2 regions of the Alteromonas sp. KUL17 genome follow, and region 1 is predicted to be linked to the other one. Evidence: predicted binding sites of a transcription regulator. Region 1 holds the regulator's gene; the other holds the start of a gene.
What was found. Region 1 encodes ArgR, which controls arginine synthesis, uptake and breakdown. Its sites were predicted from a motif close to ANTGAATANNTATTCANT; they were not measured.
Positions count from the first base shown of each region.

Region 1 (8,120 bases):
TAGTACATCCGCTTCAGGCGTTATTAGCCGTTTACGAAGTCTACGCCTAGCTTGATGTCGCCACGTAGGCCTTCAAGCATGTCGTTTTTCGCTTTTTCTTCAAATGCGCTTAGCTCGCCGTATGGCAAGATTTCTTCAACACCGTTTGCGCCTAGGCGAACTGGATGTGCAAAGAATGCTGCGTCGTCGCTGTCGTCAGTTTGTACATAAGTGTACTCAACAACGTTCTCACCCTGCATTGCTGCAACTAGAGATAAACAGAAACGTGCTGCTGCTTGACCCATTGATAGGGTTGCAGAACCGCCGCCCGCTTTAGCTTCAACAACTTCAGTACCAGCGTTTTGGATACGAGTAGTTAGGCTAGCAACTTCTTCGTCTGAGAACTCTACACCTTCAACTTGTGAAAGTAGAGGAAGAATAGTTGTACCAGAGTGACCACCGATTACCGGTACGTGCACAGAAGATACATCTACACCTTTAAGTTCAGCAACAAACGTTTCAGCACGGATAACGTCTAGTGTCGTTACACCGAAAAGCTTGTTCTTGTCGTAAACGCCTTTAGCTTTTAGCGTTTCAGCTGCAATAGCAACAGTAGTGTTAACTGGGTTAGTGATGATACCAACACACGCGTTCGGGCAGTTATCAGCTACACCTTCGATTAGGTTTTTAACAATGCCGGCGTTGATGTTGAACAGATCAGAACGATCCATACCTGGCTTACGAGGCATACCCGCTGGAATTAGAACAACGTCTGCTCCAGTTAGTGCATCAGCTAGGTCATCTTTACCGTGACCGGTTACTTTTACCGCAGTGGGGATGTGGCTCAAATCAACGGCAACACCAGGAACAACTGGCGCTACGTCGTAAAGCGCTAAATCTGAACCTGCTGGCAATTGTGTTTTCAACAACAAAGACAGCGCCTGACCAATACCACCGGCAGCACCTAACACGGCTACTTTCATACCATTTCTCCTATGGGATTACTTCACGTATTTAAACGGAACGTCACACTAATGCAACGCGGGGGAAAACTCAATCACCGGATCGTCTTATTAACGTTATTTATGGCGATTTTATCTCGATATTCATTATCATGAATGATTATGCAAAGAAATTGCGCAAAGTCTACCTGTACGGCACAATATACGCATACTAAATATAATTCCTAACGATAACCCTCAAAAAAGAAAAGAGCGCTAATGGCAAACGCAAAACAAGAGCAACTCATCAAAGCTTTTAAAGAAATTCTTAAAGCCGAAAGTTACGGTTCCCAAGGCGAGATTGTTGATGCTTTAAAAGCTCAAGGTTTCGACAACATCAGCCAATCTAAAATCTCTAGAATGCTAAGCAAATTCGGTGCGGTACGCACGCGAAATGCCCGAGGTGACATGGTGTATTGCTTGCCTCCAGAGCTAGGTATGCCTACGGCTAAAAGCCCTCTTAAACAGCTGGTACTGGATATCGTTCACAACAACGTAATGGTAATCATTAGAACCAGCCCTGGTGCTGCACAGCTTATTGCGCGCTTGCTTGACTCATTAAGTAAGAAAGACGGAGTTTTGGGCACCATTGCAGGTGACGACACTATTTTCATCGCGCCAGCGGATGTATCTAGAATCGAAGAACTAAGACAGCGTGTTGAAGACCTGTTTGAGAACGTTTAGCCAAAGCGATGTTGTTCATTGACACGATTACGCTCGAAAAGCGCTTCGAGTGCAATCTTAGCTACTAGAGACAAAGAAACCGCATGGCTAATGCGGTTTCAATATTTATAGGATTTTAACGTCGATTAAGACAGAAGCTTGATAAGGGCATCAGCCGCGGGCCGTGACGATGGAGGATTTTGTCCAGTAACCAATAAGCCGTCTGTGCAAACTTTTACAGCAAAATCTTCTACACTTTCGTAATTCCCGCCTTTCTTCACCAACTCATCTTCAACAAGGTAAGGTACAACATCAGTGAGCTCCATCGCTGCTTCCTCGCTGTTCGAGAAACCGGTAACCGACTTTCCTTCCACTAAATATTTACCGTCAGGTGTTTTGACGTCTTTCAGTACAATTGGTGCATGGCACACCGCGCCAACGGGCTTATTTGCCGCTATAGTGTCTTCAATGAGTTTGATAGAATGCGCGTTATCCGACAAGTCCCACAAAGGGCCGTGGCCTCCCGGATAGAAGACCGCGTCAAACTCTTCCGCACGCACATCTTCAAGGGGTATTGTTGACGCCATCGCACTGCGTGCTAGCTCATCTTTGGTGTAACGTATAGCGTCATCTGTCATCGCATCATCAGCAAGGCTGTTGGGATCAATAGGTACCTGTCCGCCCATCGGCGATGCCAGCGTAATAGTATAGCCTTGGTCTTTAAATGCGTAATATGGCGCTGCGAACTCTTCTAACCACATGCCGGTCTTCTTTCCTGTATCACCCATAATTTCGTGAGACGTCATAACCATTAGCATACGTTTTGTCATAAGCCCTCCTTGCGAGCATTTAAAAATTTGTCGCTTATTACTTCGGCTAAAGTACGCAGTTAGATCATTAAAAAGGCGAGAGATCGCTTGATAACATGGTCGTTAGATAAATGAGCATTATAAAAAAATGCCACTTCCTGTTAAGGAGAGTGGCACCTAACACTACAACATGTCTTAGGGAAATTAACCATCGCGGTCAGAAGCGGTAGTTAACACCTATACGCATTTCCCATAGAGACGCGTCACCCTGACGTGGCGTAGGGTTCGCAGTTCCTATTACAACTCGATTAAACTCAGGTTCTTCAAGCACACCCCAATCGTCGTTTATCAAATTCGTGAAATTATTGATTACAAATGAGACCTGCGCGGTGTGGTCTTTGTGGAAAGCCGGAATGTCTTGTCTAATCGCAACATCAACCTTAGTCCACCAAGGACTCTCTTCTGAGTTTCGAGCAACGCCAATTGGTAATACTGCTTCATCATCGATGTAAGGTGTAAAGCCGAAGATTGCATTACTGTCATCTTGAGAAAAGACCTCACTGTAAGGCCTACCTGATTGCGCCACGCCGAAAGCGGAGAATATCGTGTTATAACCGTCGATAAGCTCAGTGACATAACGGAAATCAACCGTTAATCGATGCTTGATATTCCAATCGGACAGTGATGCAACATCTTCGTTAGGATTAGTAAATGCGCGGTATTGGTAGTTAGAGAAGGCAACGGAACTGGTCATGGGTTGAACATCTTCCGCATCGCTGTAGTTATAACCTGCAGTTACGGAAATACCGTTATCCCACGACTTATTCATCGTCGTAGTAAATGAGTACGACGTCACTGTTTTGTCAGAATTGGTTAATTCAAGTGAACCGTAACCGGTCAGTTCGTAGTCGATGTAACCATCATCAGTGAAACCCACCTCGTCAAACCCTAAATACTTAATCATAGCTTGGTCTTGAGCAACACTCACTAATAGATCTACGTTAAACACGTAGTCTTCGTCCGTGATGTGAGTCACGCCAGCAGAGAACTTCCATTCGCTCGGCATTTCAAAGTCTGGGTCAAGGTTATTACTTTCAAAGTTCTCACCTAGGCCTGCGTCCATTAGCGCATCAAGATCAGACGGCACTGAGTAACCAGGGCCAGCAGTAACGCCGTCTTCTGTATTTACCCAAGTAACGCTGCCGTCAAACAAGTTAGCATAGTCACCCTCTACCTCCCCACCTAATACGTTGGTGTTTTGGTAGTTATTGGTCATCCAAACGTTAGGGTTTCCGCCAGAGAATAGACCGAAGCCACCACGCAGCTCTGTACTATCACTTAGGGTGTAGTTAATACCAACTCGTGGCTGAAGCAATCCTATACCGTCGAGGTTTGCAGTATTGCTGTAACCATTCTTTTCAGTAAATTCCGTATTTTCAATAGGTCTGTCAGACGTTGTTGTCCAGTCGTAACGTAAGCCCGCGACCACTTTTAAATCGTCGGTTAAATAAAACTCGTCTTGAGCGTACACCGAGTGAGACTTGAAGCCCCATTCTGCAGCGCGATCTAACAACTCACCGGAATAGGCGTAACCATACTCGATTTCGGCATTGGTTCCGTTAACGAAGTCATCTAAGCTTTCAAAAAAGATGGATGTTTCAGAGTGCTGCACAAATAGATTATAGATATCAAGGTCATCGCTCTCGTAACCAAAAGTAAGCGTATGCCCATTATCAAAATAATAGTTACCACGGAACATTAGGCTGATCGCTTCCCAATCTAATTGGTTTACTTGACGACTATCGTCAGATCCTAAGTAAACCGTAAGGTCATCAGCATCATCTTCTGTTTCCATATCGAACAAGATTTTGATCTCACCAAAATCGTTATCACCAGGAGAACCATTTCCGTACATGGAGCGTTGAAGGTTATCTAACTCTGTACGCGAGATACGAATTTCAGTCGAAAATTTGTCTGTCCAGTCAGAGTACAAGACACCTACGAATGTTTGAAGTTCTGCGCCTCGCTCATATAAGTGGCTAGACAGCTCAAATTCGTTAGCATCACCATCAGACTCTACGAAATTGTTACCATCGTTATAATTATAGGTGAATGCAAAACGGTGGTTATCATTAATGTTCCAGTCTAATTTAACAAGTAGCTTTTCATCTTCGTTTGGCATGCTTAGCGGCGTTGTTCCCGCATCGAAGTTGTACAGAGATTGAGACACCGTCTGAATAGTTTCTAGCTGATCTTGAGTAAGTGCAACTTCGTTGATTGCGCCTGAACCAATGGCACCGCGATCGAAGGTGTTAGCACCTTCAAGCTTTTCGTATGCTGCAAAGATGAATAATTTATCCTTGATTAGCGGTGCGCCAACGGTAAAGCCATAACGCTTCTCGGTATAGTCACCAAGCGTAATGTCATCACCTTCAAGTGAGTCACCACGTAAGCTGTCGCTACCGAAGTCGTAGAACGCAGTACCATGAACTTCATTAGTCCCTGTTTTACTTACCGCACTGATGTTACACGCAGAGAAACCACCGTAAATTACGTCGAAAGGTGCAATTTCAACTGAAACGCCAGCAATAGCGTCGAAAGAAAAAGGCATTCTTTCGGTTGGGTAGCCATTTGAGTTAAGACCGAAAAGGTCGTTCATACGAACACCGTCAACAGTCAAGCTGTTGAAGCGCGGGTTTTTACCCACACACTGAATACCGTTGCTACCGCCTTCATCTACGTAAATACGTGGGTCGATACGAACGATGTCTGTGATGTCACGGTTAATTGCTGGTGCCTCTTGAAGAGTAGAAAGGTCGAAGCTTGCTACCGGGCCCGTTTGACCGAAAGATAAGCTGCTAACCTGAGAACCAGTAACGACAATGTTTTCGTATTCAGCCGCAGGCTCAAGCATACGCTCGATAGACGCTGATTCACCAAGCTCTAAGTAAACATCGTTGATAGTCTGATCAGCGAATTCGTCAGAGTTAATAACAACTGTATATGGACCACCTACGCGAAGACCTCGCAGACTGAACGTACCACCGTTATTTACCGTTACAGTTTTCACTGCGCCTGTTGGAACGTGAGTTACAGTTACAACTGTACCTGCTGCGGGGTTACCCTGCGGACCTACTATTTTGCCGTTCAATTCCGAGGAGGTAACTTGTGCCATAGCCGTAGAGGATAAACCAATCGATATTGCCACAGCAGCGGCGACACGATTGAATCGAGTGAGTGTTCTCATGTGTAGTTTCCTTTTTTATTTCTATTTGCAGTGCTACGACTTAATGCGCTGTCATACGTTTAGCTCTGAATAACTATCACAGAGCCAATCTATTACATTTTTGTGACAAAAATAGACGAGTGTCAACATTCTGGTGAGAAACACCAATATACTAGGGGGATATTATTTCTTTCGTATGACAATTTGCGAGAATAGGAATACTTGCAGGGCGGGTTGAACGCAAAAAAAAGCCCGATTTCAATTCAGTATCGAAATCGGGCTTAATAACAAGAGCGTAATAAACTAAGTCATATGTCGCTTAATTAATACGCGGTGCTTAATTGATAAATGTTCTTTTTATATTAGAACGTATATCTAACACCCACTTTAATACGCCACGTAGACTCATCCACTTCGAACTCATCCCAGTTTTGACCCGCGTTACCATCAAACGCATTGGTATACTGATACTGGTTGTTCTCGTTAACACCTTGTAAGTCGAACAAATCAACACTTGAATACTCGACTTGGTACACTTTACCCCAATCGTCATTCAACAAGTTTGCAAAGTTTTCAATTGAAAGGTAAACCTTCCCTTTGTGGTCATCATAGAACCCTGGTACTTCCTGAGAAATATAAAGATCCATTGACGTGATCCAAGGCTGAGAACCCGTATTTTTAGGAATGATAGAACCCGCATAACCTTCAAGGCCTGCCGCTGTCACTACTTCCATGATTTCTTCGTAGCTTAAACCACCTTCGAAGTCCATAAGCGGATCGTTCGGACCTTCAGGGATGTAAATCTGGTAATCACCGCCGTTGATACCAAATTGATCACCGAAGTCAGGATCGTTGTAGAGGCCCAATGTGTGAGAGAAGCGACGACCAGAACGTCTTTCAAAGAACAGGTTAAAGTCTGTATTGTAACCAGTAAAGAACTGATGCGTATAACCAAGGTTTAATACAAAGCGGTGCGGTACTTCAAAATACGCAGTATCAACATTTGGCTCATTGCGGTTTGTCGCAATATTGAAAACATAGTTAGATTCTGCTGTAGAACTTGTTCCAGGCGCGCCCTCAGTAATGTCTTGATGCGTATATGACATGTTTAGGCTAATACCGTTGTCCCATTGTTTACCTAATGCAGTAGTAAACAGAATGCTTCGGCCACCGTCAGAAGCGTTCGTCAGTTGTATATCGTAGTTTCCAGCATTATCTGTACCATCGTATACACTGCCGTAAATAATACGGCCATCTGCAAGAGTTACCTCAGGCGTTCTGGCTAACTCAACCCACGCTGCCGCATCTTTCTTGTCAACGTACGTTAATTCTGTTGTCCACGAGAAGTTGTTGCCTAAGCCTTCTACGTCGAAGATATAATCAGCTGCGATTTGATAGCGCCAATCAGACGGCATATCGAAATCAGGGTCAATTGAGTTGGTAGAACCTGAGCCGATTGAAAGCTGATCTTTAAGCACCTGAGGTACTTGATCAAACATAACATTCTCTGGCGCGATACTTTCTGTCGAATACTGGTCCAACGCTACACCGTTTTTGGTGTAGGCATTCGATATCCAAACAAGTGGAGAACCACCAGTGAAGCGACCTACACCACCGCGTAGAGTAAGATCTTCATTAATTGACCACTCAAACCCAAGACGTGGAAGCACCATAGTATTGCCGTCTAGGTTTTCTGTGTTGGCAAAGTTGTAGGTATCAAGAAAGTTCTGATTCAACATGGGTGAATCTTCAACTGTCAGATATTCAACGCGTAAACCTGCGGTTACTTCAAAATCTTCAAATAGCTCAAAGTTGGCTTCGCCATACGCTGTATAAAGCGTACTATCAACATCGTAGGCGATATCATTGATATCGTTTGTATACGCATTTGAGTATTCAACCAGGTCTGGTGCACGGTTTGCGAAGTCTTCTAAAGTTTCAAACGACCAAGTGCCTGCTGAGTCACGTCCATAAACGTTATAGTTCCATGTATCTTCCATTTCTAGACCGAACTTATACTCAACGTCGCCAGCAAGATATACACCGTGGAAACCTAGAGTCCATACTTCATTCTTCAGCACGTTAGCGTGACGGTTCTCATCCTGGCCCGCTATAATCGTACCGGTTCCAGTTCTAACGTTGATTTCGCCCCAGTCTGAATTTGTATTTGACGCTTGTGTGTAATCTTTGTAGGAAATACTAATTTCAGATGAAAAGTCGTCTGTCCAGTATGAGTAAACGTGACCGGTGTAAATAGTGGTTTCTGAATCTTGCGACCACCCATTAGACGTCATATTCAGTTGAGAATTGCTGCTGGTATAGTTACGAGCAGAGCTATTATCTTGATAGCTATACGTGAAATCAGCGCGATGGTCGCTGTTGATGTTCCAGTCTAGCTTGATTAGCGTTTTCTTATCACTGTCAGGTGAAGGCGCAGTACCT
Region 1 covers NZ_BJKJ01000044.1:1,379-9,498, reverse strand. Annotated here, with positions in the region: gene mdh (malate dehydrogenase) at 24-962, opposite strand; gene argR (transcriptional regulator ArgR) at 1,200-1,664, shown strand; gene KUL49_RS20465 (type 1 glutamine amidotransferase domain-containing protein) at 1,790-2,473, opposite strand; gene KUL49_RS20460 (TonB-dependent receptor) at 2,670-5,699, opposite strand; gene KUL49_RS20455 (TonB-dependent receptor) at 6,041-8,120, opposite strand, start outside.

Region 2 (8,120 bases), on a different contig from region 1:
GTTAAGTAGTCGGCAGTAGGAAAATCCATAGAGAAGAAATGGGTTTCCAACCACTCCCAAAACGGTGAGCGTCCTTCTTCGTCACTCACACCGCGCATTTCAGCAATAACTGTCTCTGAGAAGCGTTCACGGTGCTCCATCATGAACAAGAATCGAACCTTTGAAAGGAAGCGGCCGTTTATGCCGCCACGGGCTTGTTCGCGAAGAAACAGCGTACATATTTCAGTAACACCGGTGTAGTCATTACAAAACGTTAGAATGTCTACCGTGTTGTGAATGTTAAGCTCGCGCGAGGCGTGCACTACTTTGCTTAGGTGGTAATGATAGAACGCATCGTCTATACCAACAGCCGCTTCTATACCTGTTGTTCCCACTACCTGTCCGGTAGTGGTATCTTCCATTACAAACAAGTATGACTCATCGCCAGGTTCGGTTACGTTTGGTTTGTTAAACGCAGTTTCTGCACGATCAATTTTACGCTGCAGCAACTCGTCGTTGACAGGTAAAGACGTAAAGCCAATACCTGATTCAACGGCGATTTCTTTAAGCGCGTTATAGTCGGCCTTCGTGATAGGGCGAATGATATTCATGTTCGCTACTCGTGTTGTAATTATTCGGCGTTTACAACGGCAGCAACGGCGCGTTCAAAACGTGCAAGACCTTCTTTGATGTCTTCATCAGGAATAACCAGTGAAGGTGCAAAACGAATAACGTTCATGCCAGCAACAAGACACATAAGGTTCTCTTTCGTTGCAGCCATCATGAAGTCACGTGCACGGCCTTGGTATTTTTCATTTAACGCACAACCTAACAGCATGCCTTGTCCACGTACTTCTTCAAATACGTTGTACTTTTCATTGATAGCACCTAGTAGTTCACGGAATAAGGCCTCTTTCTTAAGTACACCTTCAAGCACTTCTGGCTGGTTCACGATATCTAACGCTTTTTCCGCAACAGCACAGGCTAGTGGGTTACCACCGTAAGTACTACCGTGGGTACCTGGCTTAAGGTGTGCAGCGATGTCTGCTGTGGTAAGCATGGCACCAATTGGGAAGCCGCCACCAAGAGATTTAGCGGTTGTTAGGATATCAGGTGTTACGCCAAGACCCATATAGGCATAAAGGTGACCAGTACGACCAACACCCGACTGAACTTCGTCAAAAATAAGTAATGCGTTGTGCTTGTCACAAAGCTCGCGAACACCTTTTACGAAATCTACATCAGGTGGAATAATACCGCCTTCACCCTGAAGCGGTTCCATCATTACCGCGCAGGTTTTGTCAGAAATTAGCGCTTCAAAGGCAGCTAAATCGTTGTAGTCACAGTGGTCAACAGCGCCTGGCTTAGGACCAAAACCGTCAGAGTAAGCAGCTTGACCACCTACTGTTACGGTAAAGAAGGTACGGCCGTGGAAACCTTTGTTGAACGCGATGATTTGGTTTTTGTCTTCACCGTGCTTGTCCAGCGCCCAGCGACGAGCTAGCTTCAATGCTGCTTCGTTCGCTTCTGCGCCTGAGTTTGCGAAGTAAACTCTATCTGAAAACGTTGCGTCATTTAGCTTTTTAGCTAAACGAAGGGCTGGCTCGTTAGTGAAAACGTTGCTTAAGTGCCAAAGCTTGCTGCCTTGTTCATTAAGAGCTTTCACAAGCTCTGGGTGACAGTGACCTAAAACGTTAACTGCAATACCGCCTGCAAAGTCGATGTACTCAGCTCCATCTTGATCCCATACGCGTGAACCTTCACCTCGAACAGGTACCATACCTGCTGGGTTATAGTTAGGAACCATTACATCATCAAATGTAGCGCGAGTTACGTTCATCTTTGTTACCTCTGCGTTGGGCGCCAATCACACTGTGTGATTTGGCCTATCGAATCTATGAGCACATTTTAGTACTACTTTGGTCGATAAGCGTTAATTGGGCGCGTAAAAACTAATCGGATTTGTTCAACAGTATGCCATTTTTTTTAACATTTGTCTTCTATGCAAAGGGCTGCAGCCCTTTATTTATAAGGACTGTGGCTTAATTTGCAGGAAAAGTGAATAACTATTAACTACTGGGCTATATCAATTAGTAATAATCAATTTTTGCGCTGAGAAAAGGGCTGCATACGGGTTTTAATGCACTGTGAGGCAATAAAAAAGGGGGGATAGGACTGGAAGCCTTACCTGTTTAATGTCGCTAAAAACGGGCAACGCATTGAGCAACCGTCAATAATTTGGGGCATCATGCACATGAAATGAAAAAGGTGCATAACGAGTGCATGAATATCCACTAAAAATTAATGATTCTCTTCGTTTTTTACCAAAGGAAGGGTGAAAATATCAATGGTTTTGAGTTTTTCGAGTGCACCTGCAGGGTAGCGTTGCTCCATGAAAAGCGGCTTTACTTCTTTCATTTCAACAAGCTTTAACTGATGTAACATCCGAATTTGTGTGTAGGTTCGGGCTTGATGAAGTACCTTACTGAGTGTTTTAGGCTGTGCGGGTACTTTATCGGCACACGCTCGCATAGGTTCTGCAATAGGCAAGCGCATTAACTGCATCCACTCCAGAATATCCGCGCTGATTGGATCTGCGAATTCTTGCTGCAGAGCAATAAGGTGGTTGGCTGAAGGAGCCACTTTGAGTAGCGCTTCATGTCGCTTTTGCTCTTTGTCTTTCTGGCATTCTTGCAACAGGTGTAGCTGAATTTTATCGAACAGTTTGAAGTAAAGTCTTGTTACGACACAGCGCCCCAAATTACTGAGCATCGCAAGGGTATAAGCCTGGTTTTTGTTTAAATCCGTAAGTGCTGCAAGGCGTTTCGCCGTTATAGCAACGCCAGTCGTATAAGGCGTAAGCTTTTGTTTAATTAGCGGGTAAGGGTCGGTAATCTGAGGCATAGCGCGCTTTAAAATGAGCGACGGTATCAATGTGCGTAGGTTTTCAATACCCAAAAAGCTCAATGCTGTGCGCAGTGTCTCTACCACAATGATACGCCCTCGGGAGTCTTTGCGTCTAAATCGTGGAGTATTCACCACAACGATTAGTTCATCATAAAGCCATGGCATGGTTGCGGCAATTGGCTCTAGTTTCGAAACCGAGCATGCCTTCACGGAAAGTGCATCAAGAAGCTCGCCGATATTTTCGGGCAAGTTAAGTACATTTTGAACGAGTTCGTCGGTATAGCCTAGCTGCTCTGTTAATTCACCTAAAAGGATCTCGTGAAGATGGTGACTCACTGATTCAAGGTATGACGCTTCGGTTTTCTCTTGAAGGCGCTTGTTTTCAATCGCCACTTTTTCAACGTGCAGTAGCAGCCTGCGCGCATCACCTTGCTCCGATTGCTCGAAGCTTACCTCTCCCACCTTGCGCCTTCCTAGCATTTCCAGCACTCGCTCTGGCGATATGATCATATTTTCAAAACGATCATCTATCGTGGGCGGTGTGGTTGCCCCCATTGTCATATTAAAAGCACTCCTGCTCATAACTTTTTGGTGAACGGCAATATTATCGTACATCAGGGGCCTTTATTACTTTCGCTACGGTAATGATGAAAATGGTAGCTACTGCTTGAAAGCAAGCCTTATTTACCCTGCAACTGTTGATATTGCGTGTGCGATGCTTCGTATAATCTTTATTCAGCGCATTGGCTAAAACGAATTATGAAAAGTTAAACGAAAAATCAGTGAATTGCGAGTAATTCTGGCCTTCAAGCGTAACCTTTTACACTATAGAAGCGTATCGGCATCAAACTCGTATACTTAAATTGATTTAAACTGAAGAAACGCATCCAGTACGCTATGACCGTGTTCGGTAAGTAGTGACTCGGGGTGGTACTGCACGCCCCAAATAGGGTGATGATTATGGGAAATTGCCATGATTTCCTTTGTGCCCTTTGCGGTTTCACACCATGCATCAACACTCAGTGAGGCAGGTAGCGATGCGGGATCTAAAACCAATGAGTGGTAGCGCGTCACGTTAAACGGGTTAGGTAAGCCTTTGAACAGGCCACTGTTGCGGTGTGTTAGGGGTGAAACTTTTCCATGCTTAATCTCTTGTGCACCTACTACCTTGGCACCAAACACTTGACCTATAGCTTGATGACCCAGGCATACACCTAAAATAGGAATCTTGCCTGCAAAATGTTCAATCGCAGATAAGCTTATGCCCGCTTCGTTAGGCGTGCATGGTCCCGGTGAAATAACTAACTGTGAAGGCGCTAAGCGAGATATGTCGTCTAAGGTCAGTGCGTTATTTCGCACCACTTCAACGTCGACGCTGAGCTCAGTGAAATACCGAGCGAGGTTATGAGTGAACGAATCGAAGTTATCAATTAACAGCAACACAGCAGTGCTAGTCCTTGGTATTTCTAAGTTGCGAAGGTTTTAGCCATGAAGGATTAAATGAACCCTTCATGGCGTGTAGCAAGATGTTGGAATTCGGCTGTTATGGCTTTGGAATAAAGCCGACTGCTTTGTATACTTTAGCCAAAGTTTCAGCCGCTCGCGCTGACGCTTTCTCAGCACCCTGACGCATTACGTCGTCAAGATATGCTCTGTCTGCGCGAATTTCAGCATAGCGGGCCTGAATTGGTTCAAGTAGAGCAACCACAGCGTCTGCAACATCACCTTTAAGGTGGCCATACATTTTGTCAGTATATTCAGGCTCAAGCTCTTTAATTGATTTACCTGTCGCAAGCGAAAGTAGAGTCAGTAAGTTAGACACGCCTGGTTTTTCAGTTGGGTTAAAGTAGATATTAGCTTGCTCGTCAGAGTCGGTCACGGCACGTTTGATTTTCTTGGCCAACTTCTTAGGATCTTCTAATAAGCCGATGAAGTTATTCGGGTTGTTGTCAGACTTAGACATCTTCTTTTCAGGCTCTTGAAGGCTCATGATGCGCGCGCCAAAGTCTGGGATATACGGGTCAGGTAGACGAAATACATCGCCGTATAGATTGTTAACACGTGTAGCAATGTCACGAGTCAATTCAAGGTGCTGCTTCTGATCTTCACCTACCGGTACTTTATCTGCTTGGTATAGCAAAATATCTGCTGCTTGGAGTACAGGGTAGCTGTATAAGCCTACATTAATGTTATTTTCGTTCTTCGCAGACTTATCTTTGAATTGAGTCATGCGATTAAGCTCACCCATTTGGGCGTAACAATTCAATACCCAAGATAGCTGTGCATGTTCAGGCACATGGGATTGCAAAAACAGAGTACTTTTTTGTGGATCAATACCGCAAGCAAGGTAAAGGGAAAGGCCGTCTAGACAAGCTTCAGCAAGCTGCTTAGGGTCTTGTCGTACAGTAATAGCATGCAAATCCACTATCATATATAAGCAGTCGTGGTCGTCTTGCATGGAAACCCACTGTTTAAGTGCACCCATGTAATTGCCAAGGGTAAGTTGTCCTGAAGGCTGACAGCCACTTAATACAACGGGTTTATTACTCATTTCTTTTTACCTGTAATACGTTAAATACTGTGAAAATAAAGCTTGAGAAAATAAAGCTTCAAAAATTATGCTTTAGACAGTGACGCTAGTTCATTGCGCATTTGCTCAATGACATCGCTGTAGTCGGGTTGAGAAAAAATAGCCGAACCAGCCACAAACATATCCGCGCCCGCTCCCGCTATTTCGCGAATGTTATCGACTTTTACGCCTCCGTCAATTTCAATTCGAATATCGTAGCCGCTTTCTAATACACGCTGTTTCACCGCGCGCACTTTATCTAAGGTGCTAGGAATAAACTTTTGACCACCAAACCCTGGGTTAACCGACATAATAAGAATGTGGTGCAGTTTGTCCATGACGTGGTCAAGGTAATGTAGTGGCGTTGCTGGGTTAAATACGAGCCCCGGCTTGCAACCTGCATCGATAATAAGCTGTAGAGAGCGGTCTATGTGCTCAGACGCTTCTGGGTGAAAACTAATATAGCTGGCCCCTGCATTCGCGAATTTTTCAATTAAGTCATCGACGGGCTTCACCATTAGGTGCACATCAATGGGAGCGGTAATGCCGTAGTTTCTTAACGCCTCGCAAATCATTGGCCCAAACGTAAGATTGGGTACATAGTGGTTATCCATTACATCGAAATGCACCACATCAGCGCCAGCCTCTAATACCTTTTCTACGTCTTCGCCAAGTCGAGCGAAATCGGCCGATAGTATTGATGGAGCAATTAGGAATGGTTTCATTGCATGTCCTTTCATTCTAAAAACAACAAGGTGCGTTGCCACTTACGTTTCACCTTTGCGAAAGTTTACCCAAATCCGTGCTTCTTTACTATGCAAAGGGTTAATCAGCGTTAACTTCACGGAAATTTAAGATAAACGGACCTTGTCAGAGCGTTGCCCAATTTTGGTGAGTGCGCGTCATGTTGGTGCGTTTTTATGCAGTGTTTTTTTGTTTCGGTGACAGCGGGTGAATTTTTTAAGTGAAATAACATTTTAAATTTCAATTGGTTAATTTATTTTTTGCGAGTTTTTTTGATGAACCATAAATGGGCATCAACTTTGCGTTATCCAGTCCAAAAAAGAAAACACAGACAGAAAAAACGAATTACAACAAGTTTGAATTTGACTGGAGAACACACATGAAAACATCTACAAAAAGAACAATACTTGCCGCTGCTATTTCTTCAGCGTGTCTGTTAACAGCCATGCCTAGCTATGCAGAAGGTTCATTTACTGCTAACGCTAGTGCAACCAGTAACTACATCTGGCGTGGTCTAACACAAACAACTAACGAAGCCGCAGTACAGGGTGGTATCGATTACGCGCATGAAAGTGGTTTTTATGCGGGTACGTGGGCGTCTAACGTGAACTACGGTGCAGGTGACGAATATTCATATGAGCACGATATGTACTTCGGTTTTTCAGGTGAGTCTGACGGTATTGCGTACGACTTTGGCTACCTTTACTACAACTACGATGACGAAGCGAACTTCGACTTTGCAGAGGTTTATGGGTCTGTAGGTATGGGTGGGTTAAGCCTTACGGTATACCTTTTAGCGCACACTGAAGCTGATGAAGGCGAAGATCAGGACTTTGGTTTTGCTCAAGCGTCTTATACGTCTCTTGGTTACACTACAGAAATCCTGAATGGCACTGAGCTTGGTTTCCATGTCGGTTATCACGAGGGTGACTTCGCTGAAGCGTTTAATGGCGTGGAAGGTTATATGGACTATGGTATTTCAATAGCAAAAGACGGCTTTAGCTTTGCCATCACCGGTACCGACCTTGACGACATGGGCGGTGACGACGAGTTTGATAACGACGCCGTTAAATTTACCGTAGCGTATTCAGTAGACTTCGAGCTATAAACTACTTTGTAGGGGCCATTGGAAGGCCTTTATCATAACGTTGAGTACTAAAAGCCTAATGTGTTTTCGTTAGGCTTTTCATTTTTTACAAGCAACGCATTTTTAACTTGTTCGTAACCTGCTTTTGATTATAATGAGATTAATTTTTAAACGAGTGTAAGGAGTATTCAGGATGAAAGTTCTTCCATTTTTTGCGATTTGTGGAGCGGTAGCGCTTGTTAGCGTTGCGGTCACAAGTACGCCAAATTCACACTCGTCAGTATGCGAATTCCAACCCGTTACGGAGTTCAACCCCAAGTTGCCCGCAAGCCATACTCAAAACCAATGTGCCCGTCATCAAGAGGGTGTTGAGGAAGTCAGTTGGCTGTCATGGATAGCGGGGAAATCATCCTCTTTCCAATTCCACTTTTTAGACCTACTTGAGTTGATGCACAGCGACGAAGGTAATCGAGATTTCACCTCACCTGCTAACGACACTTAGGGGAAAATTATGCAGTCTGGTACTGGTTTTTGGTCAGTTCTAGGTAGTGTAGTTGCTAGTCTATTTGGTGTTCAGAGCCATAAGAACTACGAACGTGACTTTACTAAAGGCACTTTTATCAGTTTCGCCGTCATTGGCGTAATCTTGGTTGTGCTGTTTGTTGTTACGCTTTTTATGTTCGTTAAATGGTATACGGGCTATAGCGCATAGCAATTGCGTGAATACACACTATACCAGTCCGCATAGATAATTACCCACTCAGCGAGAGTTAAAATGTTCGTAATCGCGGCGTGTTACCGCAGGTATAGTGGTTCTACATCAAGGTGACACAA
Region 2 covers NZ_BJKJ01000021.1:52,623-60,742, forward strand. Annotated here, with positions in the region: gene astA (arginine N-succinyltransferase) at 1-590, opposite strand, end outside; gene KUL49_RS16170 (aspartate aminotransferase family protein) at 611-1,819, opposite strand; gene KUL49_RS16175 (HDOD domain-containing protein) at 2,281-3,447, opposite strand; gene KUL49_RS16180 (aminodeoxychorismate/anthranilate synthase component II) at 3,745-4,329, opposite strand; gene trpS (tryptophan--tRNA ligase) at 4,430-5,437, opposite strand; gene rpe (ribulose-phosphate 3-epimerase) at 5,503-6,180, opposite strand; gene KUL49_RS16195 (TorF family putative porin) at 6,486-7,307, shown strand; gene KUL49_RS16200 (hypothetical protein) at 7,480-7,788, shown strand; gene KUL49_RS16205 (DUF2970 domain-containing protein) at 7,798-7,998, shown strand.
Region 2: a site for ArgR is predicted at 2,037-2,054, ahead of KUL49_RS16170 (aspartate aminotransferase family protein). Genes of this name have one in related genera too.